DNA from 3 places in the Bacillus sp. JK106 genome. Region 2 is predicted to be linked to each of the others. Evidence: riboswitches for the same ligand, from Rfam matches in the RefSeq annotation. Region 2 holds a riboswitch; each other region holds the start of a gene.

Region 1 (7,735 bases), on a different contig from region 2:
CACCGGAACATTCGCGACCTCTCCGTAGCGTTTAAAGCGGACATCGACGATTTTTTGACGGTCAAGTCCGTAAATAAGCGCCTGGGACACTTTCTTATCTTGAAAAGGCGGACGCTTGTGATTGACGTATACAAGCCCGTAATCATTCACGACAGATACGCTTATATTGGCAAAACCGAGACTTTTTAAATGCTGAACCGTATCATCATCAGGTGAGAAAGAAGCGTAATCAAGGTCACCCGTTTCAAACAGCTGAAGGGAAGTTGACGGATCGATAATTTTATAAATCAGCTTTTCCGTTTTCGGTTTTCCGGCATAATAGTGTTCATTAGCCTGATAGCGTATTTCCTGTCCCGGAAGGTATTCTGTAAATTGGTAAGGTCCCGCTCCGAGCGGTTTGGCATAAAGCTCTTTTAAATAGTCCAGTTTGCCGAATTGATATTTCTTCCCGTAGTAAGCTTCTGACAGCACCTGCCCGCCCAAAAGAAGCAGCGACTTCGCACTGACTTTCTCAGTCGTAATTTGAATGGTTCTGTCATCAAGGACGCGAATGCCCTCTATCGTCTTTGCCTTTCCTTCTTTGTAAGCCTTACCGCCTTTAATATAAGCCGTGGTGATATCTTCATAGCCCGCGTATGCAGGATCATGCAGCAGTGTTAAAGTGAATGCGGCATCCTTTGCGGTCAACGGTGAACCGTCGCTGAAAACGAGATTTTTTCTTAAACGGAACGTGTATGTTAGCTGATCTTTGGAAATTTTCCAGCTTTCCGCAAGAGCCGGAGCAGGCTTCCCCGTTTTATCCAGTTTGACTAACGGTTCAAAAATAGGATCTGTCGCATTTCCATCCCAGCCGTTTTCGTAGAAGTACGGCAGAAACACGCCGCCCGGCGCGGAAATCCCAGCAACAAAAGTGTCAGTTCTGGCTTTCGATTTAGCGGGAATCGCCGCCGGATGAGAAGCTTTAAATTCCTTTGTCTTGACATGGGCGATACGTGTTTCTTCCTTTTTATCAGCCGCAGATGACGGTTCTTCCCCGGAACTCCCTAACGCGCACCCTGATAACATGATGGATACCGACAGCGCGAGTACCGTTGTTTTTATCCTCCATTTTCCCTTCATCTTTATCGAACCCCCGCATGCTTTTCATCTATCTTTATATAAATCTGCTCCATCTGTTCCTCATTTCTCATAATCTCCCGTTTGTTTTTCTCTACAAGCAGTTCGAAATTCAATGTGTGTTTTCTGTACTTTTTCCGTTTTTTGCTCTTTTTGCGCACATGTGATACCTTTTTTAACGCCACTTTTCATCCCTCCGCTTTTCATTTAATGACTTTCACGCAAAAAAGGCCCTTATCTGTTTAATAGATAAGAGCCTTCGGTGATCCGATCAGCCATCGTTTGGAAATATGTAATGATTATGTTAATTCATACAATCCCTACCTGTCAACTATAATTTAAAATATCGTGTCCTTCCGGGGGTTTTCCTCATACACTCTCTCATTTTTCCGCATATGCTAGAAAACATAGCAGATTACAAGTGAAAGTGAGTGAGAATGTGGAAAAGACAACATTGACCGGTCGCATCGTCAAAAAAGATGACCCGGACTATAATGCTGCAAGAACCAATATCAATTTAAGCCTGCAAAGATATCCAGACATCATTGTGTTTTGTCAAAACAAACATGACGCCCTCAATGCGGTGAGATGGGCGCGTGAGAACAATGTGCCTTTCCGTATCAGAGGCGGAAGACACAGCTACGAAAATTTTTCTCTGCTAAATGACGGACTAGTCATTGATCTCAGTGAAATGAAGAAAATAAGAGTAAATGAGGATAAGCGGCTGGTCTCGATTGAAGCGGGAGCCGAATTGGGGGAAGTCTACCGGACACTCTGGCGGTACGGCTTGACCCTTCCTGCGGGAACCATTGCGAATGTGGGAATCACGGGGCTGACGCTCGGGGGAGGAATCGGATATTTAACAAGGACTGCCGGACTGACTTGCGATCGTCTCCTCCAGCTCGAAATGATCATAGCGGACGAAAAAGCGGGTGCTGACTTGATCACGGTCAACCGCTCAAAGCACTCTGATCTATTTTGGGCATCTCAGGGCGGAGGGGGAGGCAACTTCGGCATTGTCACATCCATGATGTTTAAAGCCGTGCCGATCTCGTGCGTGTCTGTTTTTTCTGTCACTTGGGGCTGGAATGATTTTGAGGAAGTATTTAACACGTGGCAGCGCTGGGCTCCATTTACAGACAACCGGCTTACCTCATCAATTCAGTTTTGGCCTAAGGAAGTCAACCGCATAGAAGCGCTCGGTCAATTTACCGGGACAAAAGAGGAGCTGAAAGAACTGCTGGCTCCGTTAATGAAAGCGGGAAAACCGACAAGCGGCATGGTCAAGACAGTGCCATTTATTAAAGCGGCAGCCTTTTTTAACAGCCCGGGAGGCAATCAGCCGCAAAAGATGAAGCGGTCAGGATCCTTTATTGAAAAACCATTATCAACACGCGCAATATCCACTTTAAAGCGCTATTTAGAGCACGCTCCGAACGAAAACGCCAGTGTCTGGCAGCAATCTCTCGGCGGGGCGGCCGGACGGATCGCTCCGGACCAAACGGCATTCTACTATCGCAACGCAATCATTGCCCAAGAATATATTACAACTTGGACATCTGCTGAAGAAGAAAGACAAAATGTCCGCTGGATCGAAGGACTGAGAACGTCCCTATCAAGAGAAACGATGGGAGATTATGTGAATTGGCCTGATAGAGAAATCAGAAACTGGCTGCAAACGTATTACGGAGAAAATGTTCACCGCCTCCGTCAAATCAAAACGAAATATGATCCGGAAAATATATTCCGCTTCGAGCAGAGCATTCCGCCGCTTCGCCGTTCACCGTTTTTCTAAAAAAGATGAAGATGGACACACTCCATCTTCATCTTTTCTTTTATTGATATAAGCGGCTTCCCTTCTCTGCAAACTCTTTTGCTTTTTCTTTCAGCCCTTCATTGACGGCCTCGTCTTCAGTAAGTCCGTTTTCCTTCGCATAATCACGAATATCCTGAGAAATTCTCATGCTGCAGAACTTCGGGCCGCACATCGAACAGAAGTGAGCCGTTTTTGCGCCTTCAGCCGGCAGTGTTTCATCATGATATTCCATTGCTCTTTCAGGATCAAGTGACAAATGAAATTGATCACGCCAACGGAATTCAAACCGCGCCTTAGACAGAGCATCGTCACGGATCTGTGCACCCGGATGCCCTTTAGCAAGGTCTGCGGCATGTGCCGCGATTTTGTACGTAATGACGCCTTCTCTTACATCATCACGATTCGGCAGCCCCAAATGCTCCTTCGGCGTGACATAGCAAAGCATCGCCGTCCCGTACCAGCCGATCATCGCCGCGCCGATCGCTGAAGTAATGTGGTCATAGCCCGGAGCGATATCCGTCGTTAATGGGCCGAGCGTGTAAAAAGGCGCCTCTTTACAAATTTCCAGCTGCTTGTCCATGTTTTCCTTAATTTTATGCATCGGCACATGACCCGGTCCTTCGATCATCACTTGCACATCGTGCTTCCACGCAATCTCCGTCAATTCTCCGAGAGTCTCCAATTCCGCAAACTGCGCTTCATCATTGGCATCCGCAATCGAACCCGGACGAAGCCCGTCACCAAGTGAAAAAGCGATATCATAGGTCTTCATGATTTCACAAATTTCTTCAAAATGCGTGTACAGAAAGCTTTCCTGATGATGAGCCAGGCACCATTGCGCCATAATCGCCCCGCCGCGGGATACGATTCCCGTCGTGCGTTTGGCCGTTAACGGGACGTAACGAAGCAATACGCCGGCATGGATGGTGAAATAATCCACGCCCTGCTCCGCCTGCTCAATCAATGTGTCACGATAAATGTCCCACGTTAAATCCTCGGCAATGCCATTAACTTTTTCAAGCGCCTGATAAATCGGCACCGTCCCCACAGGCACGGGGCAGTTGCGGATAATCCATTCACGCGTCGTATGAATGTCTTTTCCCGTGGATAAGTCCATCATCGTATCGGCGCCCCAGCGAATCGCCCACGTCATTTTTTCGACTTCTTCTTCGATAGAAGATGTAACAGCCGAGTTGCCGATATTGGCATTAATTTTCACATGAAAATTCCGGCCGATAATCATCGGCTCGCTTTCCGGGTGGTTGACGTTAGAAGGAATAATCGCCCGGCCGCTGGCTACCTCGTCTCTGACAAATTCGGGAGACACATGCTCGCGAATTGCGATAAACTCCATTTCCGGCGTAATGATGCCTTTTCTCGCATAATGCAATTGTGTTACATTTTTCCCCGGCTTGGCCCGAAGCGGTTTCCGCTGCAGGCCGGGGTATTCGGCGGCACGGCCCTCTTTTTTATAGCCGTTGTCTTCAGGTCTCACGGTCCGGCCGTTATATTCTTCTACATCTCCACGCCCGGTAATCCACTTTGTGCGGAGCGCCCCCAGACCTTCATGAATATCAATCTGTACATCCGGGTCTGTATACGATCCGCTCGTATCATAAACACGGACCGGCGCATTCTCCTCTTCCCCGAACGCCCCCGTTGTCGGACTAAGGCTGATTTCCCGCATCGGCACTCGTATGTCGGGCGAAGAACCTTCTGCATAAACCTTTTTACTGCCGGAAAAGCTCGACATAATGGAAATGTTCGCTTGCTGTACTGATTGATTTTGCATACAAATCTCTCCTTTATCATTTGAATAACAGAACCAAGCTCAGCACCAGCACAAAAAAACCGGGTTCAAAGAAGAACCCGGTTTTGCAGTCAGAAAGAAACTATTATTGTTTTCATCAACAATAATAAAACCTTTACTTCCCCACGCTGGTACGAACCAGATCAGGTCCAAAGGGTTAAGAAGCCGCCGCTTCTCTCTCAGCCCGCTCAGACGGGCACCCCCAGTAACTATTGATTTCGCTCTCATCGTAACATAAGTTGTGTACAAAAAAAAGCATATTATCAAAATTCAGATAACGGGACGGTCATAAGCTCTGTTTCCCGAACGCCTTCTTCGGTATTAAAAACCCGATAACCCTTTGCGGTTTCCCGGGAAGAGACAGCCCGGAACAGCTGACCGTCTTTATAATGAAGCGCAGCGCCGTCATCAGCGGCATAGCCCGCCCTGAGTTTCTTTTCGGAAATCAGGCGGTGATACACCGGCCGGCGCTCCGCTTCTCCGTCATAGTGCGGACAAAAGCTGCCCGGCAAAAATCCTAAAGCTCTTAACTCTCGCAAATCCCCCGCTGAATCCGTCACTCCTTCTTCATACCAGCAAATCGCTCCGGCGCTGAGACCCGCCAAGATGATGCTGTTTTCCCAAGCTTCACGAAGAATAAGGTCAAGCCCCCACTCTTTCCATAAGACAAGCATATTGCGCGTATTTCCGCCGCCGACATATATAATATCTTTCTTCATGAGAAAGGATCTGAGATCAGAACCCGGCGGTTTAAACAGCGACAAGTGATCCGGCTCACACCACAGCTTTTGAAAGGCCTGATAAAACCTGCTGATATAATTCTCCGAATCTCCGCTTGCCGTCGGCAAAAAACAAACTTTCGGCTTTGACCGCGCCGACTGCTCTAAAATATACTGATCCAGCACAAGATGATCCGGCTCCATTGAAAACCCCCCGCCGCCCATTGTAATAATCTGCTTCAATGTCATCACCTCTTTTTTCTCAAGTATAACAGCTCATTAAAAAGGCGTTATCCCAATTTCGGATAACGCCTTCAAAAAGTATTTATTATCTGAAATACGCACCGTATAACATAACGGAGATCCCCGCGGCGATAATCGCCGGAACAAGCTTCGAACGGGCATACTTCACAACATTGATCCCCAACACCGTATTATCACTGAGGGGAGAAGCAAACCAAATGTTCCGCTCGCAAACACGGCCCCGATCGCTAATAATAAGCTGGTATGTAACTGAACCGCCAGCGTCCCAAGTCCCCCAGGATGACCCGATAAAATAGGATATAACAGCCCCCAGTATAAAAAGAGACGGCGCAATAAACATATGAGGGATCCATGATGTTAAATGAGAAGTAACATATTTCGAGAATCCCAGATTTTCAGCTACTGCTGTTACGGCTCAAATCAGCGATAACATAATAATAACGTTGACCAATTCGTTTCCGCCCTTAATAAAATGGGTAACAAGCTCGCCTGCAGGAAAGCGCTGAAACATAAAAAGAGCTAATGCTGCAATAACCGCTGCCAATAATGCGATTAACATGACCTCAAGCATATCGCTTTTGAATGGCCGCCCCACCAGCTGAGAAACAGTGTTAATAGCAAAAGCAGCCGATCGGAAAGATTAAACTCCACGGCCGAATCGGTGTTTCCTTAATATAAGCACGGTGCGCCGAATCCAGCTCCTCCTGCTGCAGGTATCATGTTTTCACAAGCCTTGGAGGATATTTTCATACAAAAAAAAGGCTTCTACAATATGTAGAAGCCTTTGTATACCGGTGGCCGGGGTCGAACCGGCACTCCAGAAGGAACACGATTTTGAGTCGTGCGCGTCTGCCAATTCCGCCACACCGGCATGTAATGCGTCGTGTTCAACCGACGTATATAAATATAACATGCATTTTATAAGGTGTCAATGGTTTTAGTAAAGTTTTTTCAAATGGTAATGCAGTATATACGATACAAGCAAGAAACTTATATTGATAGTCTTCACGCTTTTATTATATAAAAAAAGTGACCTGCAATATGCAAATCACTCTCATATATGTTTTATAATGTGAAAATTGATGACCAATTTAACATGGTGCGTCCAAAGTTAAATTGGTGCCGAGGGCCGGACTTGAACCGGCACGGTAGTCACCTACCGCAGGATTTTAAGTCCTGTGTGTCTGCCAATTCCACCACCCCGGCAATAGAAAGGCGACACCCGGATTCGAACCGGGGATAAAGGTTTTGCAGACCTCTGCCTTACCACTTGGCTATGCCGCCGTAATTTGGAGCGGAAGACGGGATTCGAACCCGCGACCCCCACCTTGGCAAGGTGATGTTCTACCACTGAACTACTTCCGCAACATGTAAAAAGAACTTATTACATCTTATGCTGTTGTTTTTTAAAAAATGCAACTGGGCTAGCTGGATTCGAACCAACGCATGACGGAGTCAAAGTCCGTTGCCTTACCGCTTGGCTATAGCCCAATGATAATATGGGGCGATTGATGGGAATCGAACCCACGAGTGCCAGAGCCACAATCTGGTGCGTTAACCACTTCGCCACAACCGCCATAATCTGAAGATGAATAAATAATATAGTGGCAGGGGCAGTAGGAATCGAACCCACACCGGAGGTTTTGGAGACCTCTGTTCTACCGTTAAACTATGCCCCTATTTATAAAATGGTGGAGGGGGGCAGATTCGAACTGCCGAACCCTGAGGGAGCGGATTTACAGTCCGCCGCGTTTAGCCACTTCGCTACCCCTCCATCATTTAGAGTGCCGGCCAGAGGACTTGAACCCCCAACCTACTGATTACAAGTCAGTTGCTCTACCAATTGAGCTAGACCGGCAAATGGTGGCTCGGGACGGAATCGAACCGCCGACACACGGATTTTCAGTCCGTTGCTCTACCAACTGAGCTACCGAGCCTTTTTATAAATGGCGGTCCGGACGGGACTCGAACCCGCGACCTCCTGCGTGACAGGCAGGCATTCTAACCAAC
Region 2 (7,735 bases):
TTCTCTCATCCGCCGGAGGTAGCAACAACCGGCATGCTGACGATTAGTATCATCGGGTTAGCTGTGAATATATTGGTCGCTTGGATTATGCTGAACGGCGGAGATACAAAGAATAACCTGAACATTAGAGGAGCTTACTTACATGTGATAAGTGACATGCTCGGATCTGTAGGTGCCATACTGGCTGCGATCCTTATCATCTTCTTCGGGTGGAGCTGGGCAGATCCAGCGGCCAGTGTCATTGTGGCTATTCTTGTGCTGAGAAGCGGTTACCATGTGACGAAAGACTCCATTCACGTATTAATGGAAGGAACTCCGGAAAATATCGATGTCACTGACATCATTCATACAATTGAAGAGACAGAAGGAATTCAAAGTATTCATGATTTGCACATATGGTCTATCACAAGCGGATTGAATGCTCTTTCCTGCCACGCTGTTGTTAACGATCAGCTGACCATTTCTGAAAGTGAAAGTATTTTACGCAAAATTGAACATGAACTTGGAGATAAAGGCATTACACATGTAACCATTCAAATGGAAACAGCTGCGCATAATCACGACAATACGATTCTTTGTCAGGCCCAAACTGAGAATCCGCGTGACCATCATCATCATTAAAGGAGGAGATAGGGACTCACTTTGTCTGCTGACAATTAAGATAAAACCGGAGGGGGGATTCATATGTACGACACGATAGTAATCGGAGCCGGTCAGGCAGGAATCTCAGTAGGATATTATCTAAAGAAGTCGGAACAAAAGTTTATCATTTTGGATAAAAGTCATGAAGTGGGGGAAAGCTGGAAAAACCGGTATGACTCATTGGTCTTATTTACTTCTCGAATGTACAGCTCTTTGCCGGGAATGCAGCTTGAAGGAGACAAGCATGGACTCCCTTCAAAAAATGAAATTGCTGCTTATCTGAAAAAATATGTTGAAAGATTTGAAATCCCGATCCAATTACGGACAGAAGTAATAAGTGTCCAAAAATTAAACAACTATTTCTTAATAAAAACAAACCGGGAAGAATATCAAACGAAGAATCTGGTGGTGGCCGCAGGCCCTTTTCATACCCCTAACATTCCATCAATATCAAAAGATGTAGCCGGTCATATTCGTCAATTACATTCTTCACAATATAAACATTCAAAACAACTGGAGCCTGGGAATGTACTGGTAGTCGGCGGCGGGAATAGCGGGGCTCAGATAGCTGTTGAATTATCCAAAGAAAGAGTTACATATTTGGCTTGCAGTAATAAACCGGTTTATTTTCCTTTATGGATTGGAAAAAGAAGCATTTTTTGGTGGTTTGATAAATTAGGAGTTTTACATGCAAGTCATACATCAATATTAGGCAAGTTCATTCAAAAGAAAGGCGACCCCATATTTGGGTATGAATTAAAACATGCAATAAGACAGAAGAAGATCATCTTAAAACAAAGAGTCATAGCCGGAAAGCAGAATGAAATCATTTTTAAAGACTCATCTTCAATAGAAGTAAACAATGTTATTTGGGCAACTGGTTTTAAGAATCCGCTTTGGTGGATGAAAATAGAAGGTGTTTTGGATAAGGAAGGCCGAATTATACATCACCGGGGTGTTTCAGCTGCGGAGGGATTGTACTTTATTGGTTTGCCTTGGCAGCATAGGCGAGGTTCGGCGCTGCTTCAAGGTGTAGGAAATGATGCTGAATACATTGTAAAACAAATGAACGGTGGATAGACTGAGGAGAGCAGTAACTTACGGGTTTACTGCTCTTTTTTGTGTTGAATACGTCCATTTATGTGACTGTGGCTGTTTTAATCGGCTTGTGGAACAGAAAACACAATATCTCTTGGTTGTCGGACTGGTGAGTGCATACCCCGGGCAGGTTTAAGTTTCTCGGCTGCAACAGTGTTACCAAGAGTTACAGGCCTTTGGTATTTTTTATGCAAACGGGTTTTGTGGCCAAAACGATTCTGCTAACTTCAGTCTTTTAGGCTGAACAAGGGAATTCCTTAGTGTGGCACACTCTCATTACAAAACGCATAGGATAATATCACAAAAATTTAAAATTGCGGGGATGAAAAATGTATTATATACCTTTTTCGCATCAATATTATTATTGTGTGAACGTACCGATGTATAGCGATGGAAGATCTGTTTATTGGACTGTTCCAAATAACTATGATCCTTCATACGAAGATAGAAACCTTCTCTTGAAAGATTATGGACCAAAACCATTTGTCGTGAATATCAATAAAGCCGCAAAACAAAACAATACGTTCCGTACGGCCCTATGGACAGGAAAGCATTTTCAAATTACTTTGATGAGTCTTGGCATTGGAGAAGATATCGGTTTGGAGATCCATCCTAACGTAGATCAATTCTTACGGATTGAGCAAGGCCGAGGGCTAGTTAAAATGGGCAAGAGTAAAGATCATTTAAGTTTCCGAAGAAATGTCTATGATGATTATGCCATTGTTGTCCCTGCCGGCACGTGGCACAATGTGATTAATACGGGTAATACGCCGTTAAAACTATATTCAATTTACGCTCCTCCCAACCATCCGTTTGGTACAGTTCATGTGACAAAGGCCGATGCAGCGGCTGCGGAAGATTAGTATAGGATTCCAGAGGACTTTGCTGCTGCAAAGACTATAAAAAAAATCGTATTGGGACAGCATGATCAAATATAGCGATTGAATGGCTGAAACACAAAATATTAACGTTTCAGCTTGTCATAGTGCAGTTGATGCGATGCTTTATTCCACAACTTTTCAACAGCAAATGTGGTTTTTTGTCTGACCATTTTAATTGATTGGCAGTCAGTGAACATGAATTTGTAATAAATTTATCCTTGCTCCTCCTACTAAGCGGCATTAACTGTCAAGTTTCTGTTTCTCTTCAAACCATTTGCGAAGCTGATTAATATGAGCTTGATGATATCTATTATGGTCTGCCATATGCCATATTCCCCATTGAATGGTTGCTTGTTTATCTGCTTCATAATCTACTGTGTGATTCAGCTGATCGTCAGTTAGCTGATAACAAACAGACTTAAACATGCTGAATACTTCTTCATAATCAGTGAGAATTTGTTTTAATGAAACACCGGAAATGAAAGGGATCTTATTGTTCTGATCTAACATTGGTCCATACTTCTCTTCAAGCTGCTTTGGTATCGGTTCACCCTTTATTCTAAATATCCAGTTGAGATCAACATATGCTAAGTGTCTTATTAGCTGAGCTGTACTATTGTATGTTTGATTTGGTCCTTTATAATCGATCTCTTGCTGTGACATGTCTGACACAATGGATATTAAGCGGCAGTAATTTTCATTAACGGCAGAATACAGCATTCCCACAAGATGATCCATGTGCGTTTCACCTTTTAAATCTAAAATCATAAAACCCCGCCTCATTAGTACAATTTTTATATTTAGTTTGCCTTATTACTCTTATTTGTCAAGCAATCCAAAGAATGAATCGCTATAGGATGAAGCAATGAAGCAGGCTCTCTTTGCCTGCTTTTTTTTGTGTGTCGGCCTTTACATCTGACATGTTGAATTATCTGAAACTGTACCTTTTTAAATGTCAGACAGTGTTATATGATACTCTGCAGATATTCAAGAATATGTACTTGGAGGACATTCTCATGCGAAATTTTAATGTTGCTATCCCTACGCCTTTTCATGAAGATGAAAGTTTATATTTAGAAGGATTTGATGCTATTGTCGAACATTTGAAAAACAGCGGTATTAATTCGTTACTCATATGCGGCACGACTGGTGAACAGCATTCACTCAGCATAGATGAGCGCCTTCAGATCATTGAGTATGTTAATCAGCGAAAATTTGAAGATGTTGAACTGATGTTCGGGGTTTCAGCCGTAAGAACCAGTGATGCCGTCAAACTGATGAAACACATTGAGAAAACCAATATTGATTCTGTATTGATTGGTTTTCCTCCTTATATAAGACCGACACAGCAGCAAGCCGTTTATTACGTTGACGAACTTCTCAGTCATACCTCTAAAGAGGCTGTGCTTTATAATAACCCCGGCCGGACCGGTTTTAATCTGAGTGAGAAAGCGCTTAAAGACTTAATAAGCCGGCATCCCGGGATAAGGGGGCTGAAAGAAGGAGGAGACGTTCTGCGTCATAAACAAACAGAGTTCCCTGATCACTTTATTTTGTTTGCGGCAGGGGACGTTGAATTTCCGAAGATGCTGAGTAACGGGTGTAACGGCCTGTCAAGCATGGCCGGAAATGTCTATCCTGAAGAAATCAGAGAAAGCTTCAGCATCTTATCAGAAAATAAACCGATCAATCTGGATCGAATAAACGATCTGATTGATGAAGTGACAAATCATCATACTGTCATGAATATAAAAAATCACTATAAGAAGATTGGGATTCCAGCAGGCAGCTGCCGGTCACCTATGATATCAAGTTAAGTGAAGTGTATTTTTGATCATAGGCATAATCAAAAGGAATGTATTCCGGCGGTGATACGGCTTCACGGAAGAAAATGACACGCTTTATTATGATTCATTCATCAATTGACTTCATATTATTTCATTTGATAACATAAATTGGTTATTGTCATTAAAAAAGGATACCCGTTTTTATAAGAAGGAGTCATAACGTTGCTGAAAAGGTTTTTTCTTGTTTTTCTTACGCTGATGATGTCTATATTTGCTGTATTCGCGGCGGCTGAAGAGTCTCCCGGCGATCGTGTCATTTCTTTTGACGAGCCTATGATTTTATTGATCTCACTCGGAATCATTTTATGTTTGTTCATTCCGCCATTCGTCATGTCCTTTTTTAGCAGCTTGGTTGTGAGAATCATATCCGGAGTCTATCAATGTTTTATCGTTCTCACGTTTGCGGGCCTCATTCCGATTGGATTTCTGATTCCCCATGGCTTTTTGACAATTCTTGCTGCCGTTCTGGGGACTTTGGTCAGTTCAGCGAGTGTGGCCGTGACCTTATTCGTTGGCAGGAAAAAAGAGGCCGGAAGGTTTTAAAACTAGTGGGTAAGCTGCAATATTGAAGAGGAATCCCAGTGATATCCGCAGCGCTTTTTGCCGGTCATTGTTTGACTATTTATATGGAATAGCATAGAATTAAAGTAAATATTTATAAAAAGTCACTAGGGGAGCTTTAATAGCTGAGAAGAGACAATACGTCCTGACCCTTTGAACCTGATTTGGTTAATACCAGCGTAGGGAAGTGAAAAATTAGAGAGATTCTTTATCTTATCTATATTTAAGCCACTTTCCATAGAGGAAAGTGGCTTTATTTATTTTGAAAGGGTGATATGAAGTGGCGACGAAAAAAGTTTTTCTGGCAGGGCCTTTTAAAAGTTTAGTAGATGAGAAAACTGGATTGATGAGTACGTATGAGAGAGGAAAGCTGGAATCATTAATTTCCTTTTTTGAGAATGAAGGATGGCTGGTTCATAATGCTCACAAGCGGGAAGGGTGGGGGAAAGATTTCATGACACCCCTTCAATGCACTAAAATTGATTTTGATGAAATAAGCACTTGCGACCTTTTTGCAGCATTCCCCGGATCACCCGCTTCTCCCGGAACACATATAGAAATTGGATGGGCTTCTGCCTTGAAAAAAAAGATCGTGCTATTTCTAGAAAAGGACAAGGATTATGCTTTCTTAATTCAAGGGTTAAATGCAGTGGCGGATGTTGAGTACATCAGCTATAAAGATACAGATGATTTATTAGAGAACATTAAAAATATCTTTGCAGCATATAAGGCGGAATCTCAATGAGAAAGAGAACTTTTCATGAAGCATATACGGAAACGCTGTATGACATCTATCACAACCCTGAATTTTTCAATTCACCGCGCGGACAAAAAAGCAGAGAACAATTGAACTACCATCTGACTCTGGAAAATCCAATAGAACGTGTCACTTATTTATCCTCAAGAAAAACCAATATCGTGTTTAATTTTGCTGAAGTGTTATGGTATTTATCGGGGAGTAACGACTTAGATTTTATCAGTTATTACAATAAAAAAATGCCTTCATATTCAATGAATAAAAAAACATTAACAGGCACTGCGTATGGGCCTAAAATATTTGAATTCGGAAATGCAAAACTAAATCAATGGAATAGAATAAAAAATCTTTTGACACAAGAAGATATTGATTCAAAAAGGGCATTTATTCAAATATTCGATGCTTCGGAACTCTTCGTTTCAGAAAATATAGATGTTTCCTGCACAATCGGTTTGCAGTTTTTTGTGAGGGAAGGCGAATTATACATGTCTTCTGTCATGCGTGCAAATGATGCTTTTCGCGGGATGATCAGTGATCTTTTCTCATTTACCTTCATGCAGGAATTAATGGCCAGAGAACTGCGTTTAGAAGTCGGAGAATATTTTCATAATGCGGGATCAATCCATATTTATGATTCAGATCATGAATGGGCGAAAACGGTGCTTGAGGAAGCTGAAAATCACCATGATATTCCGGAATTTGAATTTCCGAAAATGCCTGAGGGAAATAACTGGCCGTCCATTGAAACAGTCTTAAAGTATGAAGAATTACTTAGGAAAGATCACATTTCTATGACAAAAAACGATATTGAAATGCTCGATTTACCTGATTACTGGAAACAGATTCTTTTCCTTTTCAGTATATACCAGCATATTGCATATAAACGGGATATGGATCATTCTCTATTTCAAAGTTTACTTCCTATATATCAATATTTCGTCAGGAATAAGTGGTCTCATTATTTCTCAATTGAGCAAAAGGAGGAAATTCAATGAAAACTTCATGGAAAGAAGACAGTGTTGCTGGTAAATTCGATGCTTATAATGACGTTTTAGAACAAACGTTAGGTTTTGAGTTTGTTTTTCGTACTTTTGATAAAGCGGAGATTAAAAAGGTGCTCGATTTCGGATGCGGTCCGGGAAAGGTAGCTTATAGGCTGGCTGACAGAATAGGCTGCAATGTGATCGCAGTCGATGAATCAAGGAAGATGTTAGATATAGCAAAGGCAAAAAGACAACATCCTCATGTGGACTATCATTTAATTGAACACGATAATCTTTCCTTCTTACCAGATCACTCGGTTGATGCTGCAATGGCCTGTTATGTTTTTATTAATACGGATAGTGACCAGCGTATCAAAGGTATCATAAATGAAATTTTTCGTGTGTTAAAACCAGGAGCTTCATTTGTCATACTCGATACGAATCCTGATTCAACCGGAATTGAATTTTCAACCTTCCGCAATGGAATACCGGGGAAAGAATATTCTTACGGAGAAGAAAGAAATGAATGGCTCCATGTTCCGGGACAAGCAGATTTAATTTTAAATGATTTTCATTGGCCGAAGTCAATGTATTATAAACTATTAACTCATGCAGGTTTTGAAAATGTAACTTTATCAGAACCAACGTTAAACGATATTGACCAAGAGCATGTAAAAGCCATAGAGAAAGAGTTTCAATTTAATAATTGGAAATGTGAAAAGGAGTATCCGCCTTTTGTCATTTTTAAAGCAGTGAAACCTGCCTGAAGGAGGAGTGTAAGTTGACGGATATTTATAAAGCGCTTTCGATTGCTGGGACTGATCCTTCCGGAGGGGCGGGAATTCATGCGGATTTAAAAACATTTCAGGAACAAAAGGTATATGGAATGGCTGTTATTACATCAGTTGTTGCACAAAACACACTTGGTGTGAAAAGTTTTGAGGAGATGTCTCTTCAGAATATATC
Region 3 (7,735 bases), on a different contig from region 2:
CGCCTCCTACAAAATGGACAATTTCTATGACATCGCGGTCACACAAACTTGTATTTTCATAATTCTTTTTTTCAATGATTTCTTTATTTCTCTCCACAACTACGATTCTTTGGTCAAGCTGGTACAATTCAAGCAAATCCTGAACCGTCCCCTCTTTTCGATTCCAATCAATTTGTTTTCCGTTCAGCTGAAGGATCATATATGAACAGCCTCCTTGCGATCGATTCGAAACGCTTCTTCCCATTCCTGTTTAATCTGTCTTTCCATGATCATATCCCGCACCATTTCAGCCGTTGCCGGCGCCAACAGGATGCCGTTCCGAAAATGGCCGGCGGCGAAGATGATGCCGCTGTCTTCAGGGTGTTGCCCGATAAACGGCTTGCCGTCTCTTGTTCCCGGCCTGAGCCCCGCCCAAAACCGGTCTATTTTCATATGTTCGATGGCGGGAAGCATGGTTTTCGCTTTTGCAATGACGGCCTCAATTCCTCCGATGTCAGGCGTATCGCTCCAGTCACCCTGTTTCATCGTGGCGCCGATGACAAGCCGGCCGCTTTTTCTCGGGACGACATAACAATGATCATGGTAAAGGGTTTTGGTCAGCGGGGTATCGTCATTCCACACGGAAAGGCATTCTCCTTTCACAGGAAAAAAAGGCTGTCCCAAGCCGAGCTGGCTGAAAAACCGGCCGCTCCATACACCGCTTGCAACTGCGACTTTGTCAGCATAAACATCCCCGCCGGACGTTGTGATGCAGTATTCTCCGTTCACCCGTTTTACGGAGGTGGCTTGTGTATGCTCATATATGTGAGCGCCATAGCGCCGCGCCCCTTTTGCATACGCTTTGCAAACATAGTACGGTTCGACATGGACATCGTCTTTTATAAAACTGGCGCCGAGAATGTCTTTTGAAGCGTAAGGCTCTTTTTCAAGGGCATCTTCCGCTGAAAGCCAAGTGACGGAAGGCAGATCATCCATCTTCCGTAAACGGGCGATATCTTCTTCGGTATACGCCAGTTTAAGCATTCCGCCGTTATGGCGCCTGATGTCAATGCCGCAAACTTCCTCAAGCTCTTGCCCCGCCGCTTCATACAGCCTTTGACTGTGCATGGCAAAATCAAAAAACGCATCCCGTTTTTCACATTCCGCATGAGCGCCCAGCATTCCCGCGGCAGCGCTTGTCGTTTTTCGGCCGACTTCTCCGCCTTCAAACAAGACAACGTTCTGCTGCGTCTTCGCCAGCTCATAAGAAATGGCGCACCCGATAATTCCGCCGCCGATCACCGCCGTATCATAGTGTTTCTTCATAATCGGCCTCCCTTACCGCGCGTGCATACCGTTTTGCCGCCTCCTCAGGATTTTCAGCTGAGAAAATGCCTGACATGACGGCAATTCCGTCCGGCTTCGCCTGCTTTGTGTGTCCGATCGTCTGCAGTGTCATTCCGCCGATTGCGATAACGGGGATGGAAAGCGTGCGTTTGATCTCTGAAAGCAGGCTGATGCCTCTTGCTTCAAGTCCTTGTTTACATTCGGTTTCAAATATATGGCCGAACACCACATAATCCGCATCTTCCTTTTCAGCTTGGATGGCTTCTTCCAGCGAATGAACCGAACGTCCGATATGAAGATGGGGAAATCTGCTTCGCACCTGTTTTACGGAAAAGCTGCGGGACGGAAGCTGAACACGGTGTATGTTGGCAAAAAGCGCGATATCCGCCCTGTCATTGATGATCAATTTGTCCTTATCCGCACCGCCCTTTTTCAAAAGGGACAAAAGCTGCATGATCTCTCCCGCTGTTTTATCCCGCTCACGGATATGGATAAAGCTCACTTCGCGCTGAATCGATAGAATATCCTCGGCCAGCTCGGCAACGGGTTTGCGATTATCAGTTACCGCGTGCAGCTCCAAAGGATTCCACCTCTTTTCCGTCCTTCTCGGACCAGCCTTCTTTTTGATAAGCCATTCCCCAAAATTGATATTCATAATAGCTTGAAATCACAAAATTCTCTTTCATTTTTGCACGGATTTCCTCTGTGCTGTTTTCAGCAATCTCATCAAAACGGCTGATCTGTTCTTCGACCTGCTGTCTGAACCAGTCTCCGCCGTATGTACCGACCCATTTTTCATAAATCGGATGCTCCGGTTTGCACTCTTTTAAGTGTTCGCCGACTTCATAATAAAGCCAATAACAGGGCAGAAGCGCAGCTAATATTTCTCCAAAATTGCCGCTCATCACCGATCTGTACATATGAGACGTATAAGAATAGGCGGTCGGTGCCGGTTTAAATGCCGCACGCTCTTCTTCCGTAATTCCTAAAAGCTCCGTAAACTCGCGGTGCAGCGCCATTTCCGCTTCATATGTCCCTTGAGCGTGGCCCGCCATCCTGCCCGTCGTAAACAAGTCTTCGGCATATGCGGCGCCGAACGCCTGAACTTTTGCAAAATGCGTCAAATAGTAGGAATCTTGCAGCACGTAATAGCTGAAACGGTCAATCGGCAGGCTTCCGTCACCGATTCCCGTTACAAACGGATGAACAAAACTTCCGTCCCACCATTCGGCAGCCGCCTGTCTGCATTCTTCAGAAAATGTCATCATGTCTTCCCCCCTGATAAAATAAAAAAACCACTTTCCCGCATCGGAAAAGTGGTTTGGAATTTAAATGGATAAAAGGAACCCCAAAAAAATACCGCTCCACTTCCCTACGCAGGTCTGAACCTGTTCAAGTTATGAGGGTCTAAAAGTCTCACTTTTATCTCAGCCCTTATGAAGGACACCCCTAGTGGTCATACGATTAATGATTTATTTGTTATGCCTTCTATATTATCACGAATTGCAATTTGGTCAAGCTTCAAGGATTTTTCTCAGTTCCGACACGTAGTTGCGCGAGCCCGTGACGATGAGACGGTCTCCTGTTTTCAGCCGCGTGTCTCCGTGCGGAACGATGCTGTCCACACCTCTGAAAATCCGGACGAAAATCACATCGCCCATCAGCGGAAATTCCCGCAGAATGATGCCGTTATACGCCGGGTTTTCCAGATTGATCTGATATAACGAAGACTCCTCATTCGTCAGGAGGCTCATCACGCCCGGCGCCTCAATTAACGCGCGCAGCAGCGTTTTTGTAGACATAAGGATAGAAAAAATACTGATGCCCTCTTCTTTCAGTTTTGTTTCATGCTCAACCGAGCCGACGCTTGCGATGATACGCTCAGTCCCTTTCTCTTTCGCTAGTAAGGCGATTTCAGCGTTCACATCTTCATTTCCCGTCGCCACGACAAGAATATCCGTTTTAAAAATACCGTGCGACTCAAGCGTGCCGGGCTCGTAATCAGAAATCGTGTCAACTGAAAAAACGGATTCCGCAAGCGTTTCCCCGGCATTTTCCTGATACACATGGACGACCCGTACTTCATATTCCTCCTCTGGCAATTCCAGCGTAACCGGGAGCGTCATTTGATTGGCGCCGATAAATGTAATGCGCTTTTTTTCCTGCGGCGCGCTTTGCCGTTTGAATAATTTCTTAAAGCCGATCGGCGTGATGATGCTGGCAATAACCGCAACTAAAGTCAGCGCGCCGGACATATTGGCGCTGATAATGTGGAGCCTTTCTCCGATCGTAGCCGCCGCGATAACAAGCGACAGCGTGGACGTCAGCAAAAAGCCCGAAGCAAACACGGTTCTTTTGTCGTACCATTTCTTTAAATAAAACACCGGGAACATTTTGCTGATAAACAGCGCAAGCAGAAGAAGCGGAATCATCGTTAATGTTTTCGGATCTTGGAAAAGCGTCCAAATGTCCAATTTCACCCCGACCATGACGAAAAAGATCGGAATTAAAAACCCGTAGCCGAAGGAATCCAGCTGTTCCACCATTTCTTTATTCGGAGACAGAAGCGATACCAGAACGCCTGCCAAAAACGCGCCGAGAATATTTTCCGCCCCGAGAGATTCCGATAAAGCGACAAGCACGATAATCAGTGTGAAAATGGCTCTCGTGCCGATCTGCACAGTGCCTTTAGACATCGACTGCACAAATGAACGATGTTTAAAGATCCTGCCGAAGAAATACAGCACGACCCCCGCGGCAAAGAGAATCAACAGAAGCCACATATTTCCGCTGTCTTCTCCGTAAAGAGAAGAGAAGAAAGCGAGCAGAATCATTGTAGCCAAGTCCGCGATAACGGCGACAAGCAGGATAATCTGGCCGATATTGGAGTTCATGATCCGTTCTTCTTTTAAAGTCGGGACCACCACACCGAGTGATATCGTCGAAATAATAAGCGTCATTAAAAATGCGTTTTGTATAAAACCGGCTAATACAAAGGCATAGGACAGCAGCAATGATAAAATAAAGATGCCGAAAAAGATAATCAGTGCGGCAGAAAACGTGTTGGGCGCTTCCTTGCCGTTCGGAAGGAATTGTTTTTTCTTCCCTTTCTCAAATGAAGAAAAATCAATTTCCAAGCCGCTTAAAAACATTAAAAAGATAAAGCCGAGAACAGACAGCGTCTCCAGCCACGTGTCTCCCTGAACGACAAGATTCAGGCCGCTTTTTCCGATAATAAGCCCCATGATGATCTCCGCGACGACGACGGGGATGCTGAGCTTAAACCGATGTAAAAGGAGCGGCGTCAAAAAAGCGACGATCAAAACGACGACTAAAGATGCGACTGATGTGTGTTCCATTTGTAAATACCTCCTTAAAACAAGGGTTATAAAAGCCCGCTTTAAGCGGGCGAAACCTTACTTTTTTTTAAAAACATAACGCATATTCTAACAAGGCTGAACGCGAAAAAAAAGTGATAAGGCTTTATTTCTTTAATTCTTTTTTAATTTGTGCAAAAACAGCGTAATTAGGTATAGGAATTAGCCCCATAATAAATAAAAAACCGTTAATAAGGAGGCTGACACGAATGGCTTACGACATCATCAGCGATATACACGGATGTTATGACGAAATGATCGCCTTAATGCAAAAGCTCGGATATGAAGTGAAAGACGGAACGCCCGTCCATTCTGAAGGCAGAACGCTTGTCTTTGCGGGGGATTTAACGGACAGAGGCCCAAAATCCGTAGAAGTGATGCGTTTTGTGGCAAAAGCATATGAAAAAGGAGCCGTCCGTTATGTCCCGGGAAATCATTGCAACAAACTGTATCGTTACTTAAAAGGAAACCCCGTAAAAGTGATGCACGGACTGGAAACGACGGCAGCCGAACTGAAAGAGCTGTCTCCCGCCGACAGAACGGAAGTCTCCGGACAATTTATCCGATTATATGAGTCAGCGCCGCTTTATGATATTTTACATAATGGCGATCTCGTTGTCGCTCACGCCGGCATAAAAGCTGACGATATCGGTAAATACTCGCGTAAGGTAAAAGAATTTGTTCTGTACGGCGATATTACGGGTGAAACGCATCCCGACGGCAGACCCGTCAGAAGAGACTGGGCTGCCGACTATGAAGGTAAAGCGTGGGTTGTGTACGGCCATACCCCGGTAAAACGCCCCCGGATCGTCAACCGTACGATCAACATTGATACAGGGTGCGTCTTCGGCAATCAGCTGACAGGCTTTCGTTTTCCGGAGCATGAAACCGTCTCTGTGGAAAGCTCAATGCCCTATGATGCTTCACGATTTCGCGAGGATCACGGCAGGCAGGCATGAAAAAAGCCCGAAACCGATAAACGGTTCGGGCTTTACATGTGTTCAATTAATGTTTTCATATCGTCAGGCACCGGGGCGTGAAAAACGAGCGTTTCTCCGGTCATGGGGTGTACGAATGAAAGCCGCTCACTGTGAAGAGCCTGCCGGGCAATTCCCTCATTTTTTCCGCCGTACAGTGTATCACCGACTAACGGATGGCCGAGGTAGCTCATGTGCACCCGGATTTGATGCGTCCGCCCCGTTTCCAGCCGCAGGGCTGCAAGCGTAAACGCATGTCCCGCTTTTTCCGTTTGAAAATGCGTCACCGCTCGTTGTCCATCCGGCGTTACCATCCGCTCAATAATACTGTCGTGTTTTCTTCCGATGGGCGCGTCCACCGTTCCTTCCTTCTGCAGCATGATCCCGTGTACGACAGCGAGATACCGCCTGCTGACAAGCCCCTTTTTCTGCGCTGCCGACAAAAGAGAATGGGAAAGCCGATGTTTGGCGATGAGCATCGCCCCCGATGTATCCCTGTCAAGGCGGGTGACAAGATGAACCGTTGATGGCACGCCGCTTTTTCGGTAGTGGCTGATCACTCCGTTAGCGATGCTTTCCGACGGGTGTTCTCTTGATGGAATTGAGGAGACATACGGCTGTTTATTGACCACAAGCACATGGTCATCTTCATAAAGAATATCAAGCGGAACCGGCTCAGGCAAAAGCGTTTCACTCACATGCTCCTTCGGAAATTCAATCTTAAGCACGTCTCCCTCCGCTAACACGGTGCGGACGGTTACATGCTCTCCGTTCACAAGCAGGTCTCCCCCGCCGAATTTAATGTCAGCGAGAAGCCGCTTTGAAATGCCGAGCTGCGCCGTATATTCTTTTACCGTCATGCCGGCTTCCCGGGCAGTCATGTTCTTTTGGATAAAAAAGTTGTCCAATCCGTTTCCTCTTTCTATTCGCCTTTTCCGATAAAGGAATCCTGCACCCTTTTCCAAAACGGAAAAGGGCGGAATCTTGCAAATCTGACTTTTTCATTTGCCACACGGCATAGAATGGACTTGACATCCTTATGCAGCAAGGTTAAATGATCAATTGTGACTTGAAAGTCGACGTCGTTTCTCGGTTTGATGACACAGTTATGATGATCGGGAAGCAAAAGCGGCGAGCCGACAGTCCTGAACACTCTGTTGTTGATGGATGCCATTTCCGCAAGCTGAATCGCCCTGATGGAAGGGTGGATGATCGCGCCGCCTAACGCCTTATTATAAGCCGTGCTTCCGGAAGGCGTGGACAGACATAAACCGTCTCCCCTGAACGTTTCAAACAGCTGGCCTTTAATTTCCACGTCAGCGACGAGACTGCCTTCTATGCTTTTGATTGTACATTCGTTCAAAGCCAGATACCGCTCCTCACGCTCTTCATCATGATAAGTGACAATCACCTCAAGAAGGGGATACTCCACGGTATGATACGGCGTTTTGGCAATGGCCAGAACGAGCTTTTCTATCTCCTGCGGAACCCAATCGGCATAAAAACCCAAATGCCCCGTGTGAACTCCGACAAAAGCCGTTTTATCAAGACGGTCGCTGTACCTGTGAAATGCGTAAAGAAGCGTTCCGTCACCGCCGACGGAAATAACGATTTCCGGCTCTTTTTCATCCAAGGTCATATCAAAATCGAGTAAATACGCCTGTATTTTGCTTTTCAGTGTATCTGAAACCTCGTCTCCTTTTGAAGAAACGGCAAATTTCATGCCATTCCCCTCCTTTCCTACTGGCGGTCTCCCGCTTTTTTCTTTCGCGAGAACGCGGCTTGGGCTTCCTGGATTTCTCCGCGGATTTCTGACATTTCTTCATCGAGCCGGGATGCGGCTTCTGAGGCCCGCTGCAGCCTCAGCTTTACTTTTTCGGGAATGTTCCCGCTGTATTTGTAATTCAGTGAATGCTCAATGGTTGCCCAAAAGTTCATGGCAAGCGTCCGAATCTGTATCTCCACAAGAACGTGCTTTTCACCGGACGTTGTTTGTAAAGGATATAAAACGACAAGGTGGTAAGACCGATATCCGCTTTCCTTATGCTCTGCTAT

Evidence for each region. A riboswitch is a leader RNA that binds a small molecule or an ion and turns the genes downstream of it on or off. The one in region 2 is predicted to bind thiamine pyrophosphate.
Region 1: another riboswitch for thiamine pyrophosphate. It lies ahead of thiC (phosphomethylpyrimidine synthase ThiC); the one in region 2 lies ahead of ACWJJS_RS17100 (TIR domain-containing protein).
Region 3: another riboswitch for thiamine pyrophosphate. It lies ahead of tenA (thiaminase II); the one in region 2 lies ahead of ACWJJS_RS17100 (TIR domain-containing protein).

What each region holds. Positions count from the first base shown of each region.
Region 1 is NZ_JBSJQC010000002.1:3,300-11,034, reverse strand. Features, by position in the region: gene ACWJJS_RS05550 (ABC transporter substrate-binding protein) at 1-1,119, opposite strand, end outside; gene ACWJJS_RS05545 (FbpB family small basic protein) at 1,122-1,301, opposite strand; gene ACWJJS_RS05540 (FAD-binding oxidoreductase) at 1,556-2,911, shown strand; gene thiC (phosphomethylpyrimidine synthase ThiC) at 2,952-4,724, opposite strand; TPP riboswitch at 4,846-4,956, opposite strand; gene ACWJJS_RS05530 (Type 1 glutamine amidotransferase-like domain-containing protein) at 5,006-5,704, opposite strand; gene ACWJJS_RS05525 (hypothetical protein) at 5,790-6,074, opposite strand; tRNA gene ACWJJS_RS05520 (tRNA-Leu) at 6,515-6,596, opposite strand; tRNA gene ACWJJS_RS05515 (tRNA-Leu) at 6,843-6,931, opposite strand; tRNA gene ACWJJS_RS05510 (tRNA-Cys) at 6,939-7,009, opposite strand; tRNA gene ACWJJS_RS05505 (tRNA-Gly) at 7,016-7,090, opposite strand; tRNA gene ACWJJS_RS05500 (tRNA-Gln) at 7,145-7,216, opposite strand; tRNA gene ACWJJS_RS05495 (tRNA-His) at 7,226-7,301, opposite strand; tRNA gene ACWJJS_RS05490 (tRNA-Trp) at 7,331-7,404, opposite strand; tRNA gene ACWJJS_RS05485 (tRNA-Tyr) at 7,415-7,499, opposite strand; tRNA gene ACWJJS_RS05480 (tRNA-Thr) at 7,511-7,583, opposite strand; tRNA gene ACWJJS_RS05475 (tRNA-Phe) at 7,587-7,662, opposite strand; tRNA gene ACWJJS_RS05470 (tRNA-Asp) at 7,673-7,735, opposite strand, start outside.
Region 2 is NZ_JBSJQC010000004.1:345,820-353,554, forward strand. Features, by position in the region: gene ACWJJS_RS17070 (cation diffusion facilitator family transporter) at 1-621, shown strand, start outside; gene ACWJJS_RS17075 (flavin-containing monooxygenase) at 685-1,722, shown strand; gene ACWJJS_RS17080 (cupin domain-containing protein) at 2,070-2,603, shown strand; gene ACWJJS_RS17085 (DinB family protein) at 2,862-3,389, opposite strand; gene ACWJJS_RS17090 (dihydrodipicolinate synthase family protein) at 3,638-4,438, shown strand; gene ACWJJS_RS17095 (hypothetical protein) at 4,631-5,011, shown strand; TPP riboswitch at 5,129-5,232, shown strand; gene ACWJJS_RS17100 (TIR domain-containing protein) at 5,310-5,774, shown strand; gene ACWJJS_RS17105 (thymidylate synthase) at 5,771-6,781, shown strand; gene ACWJJS_RS17110 (class I SAM-dependent methyltransferase) at 6,778-7,536, shown strand; gene thiD (bifunctional hydroxymethylpyrimidine kinase/phosphomethylpyrimidine kinase) at 7,551-7,735, shown strand, end outside.
Region 3 is NZ_JBSJQC010000002.1:266,271-274,005, reverse strand. Features, by position in the region: gene thiS (sulfur carrier protein ThiS) at 1-199, opposite strand, end outside; gene thiO (glycine oxidase ThiO) at 196-1,305, opposite strand; gene tenI (thiazole tautomerase TenI) at 1,289-1,906, opposite strand; gene tenA (thiaminase II) at 1,884-2,591, opposite strand; TPP riboswitch at 2,679-2,787, opposite strand; gene ACWJJS_RS06900 (monovalent cation:proton antiporter family protein) at 2,841-4,685, opposite strand; gene prpE (bis(5'-nucleosyl)-tetraphosphatase PrpE) at 4,913-5,662, shown strand; gene ACWJJS_RS06890 (RluA family pseudouridine synthase) at 5,695-6,588, opposite strand; gene ACWJJS_RS06885 (NAD kinase) at 6,603-7,403, opposite strand; gene yjbM (GTP diphosphokinase) at 7,421-7,735, opposite strand, start outside.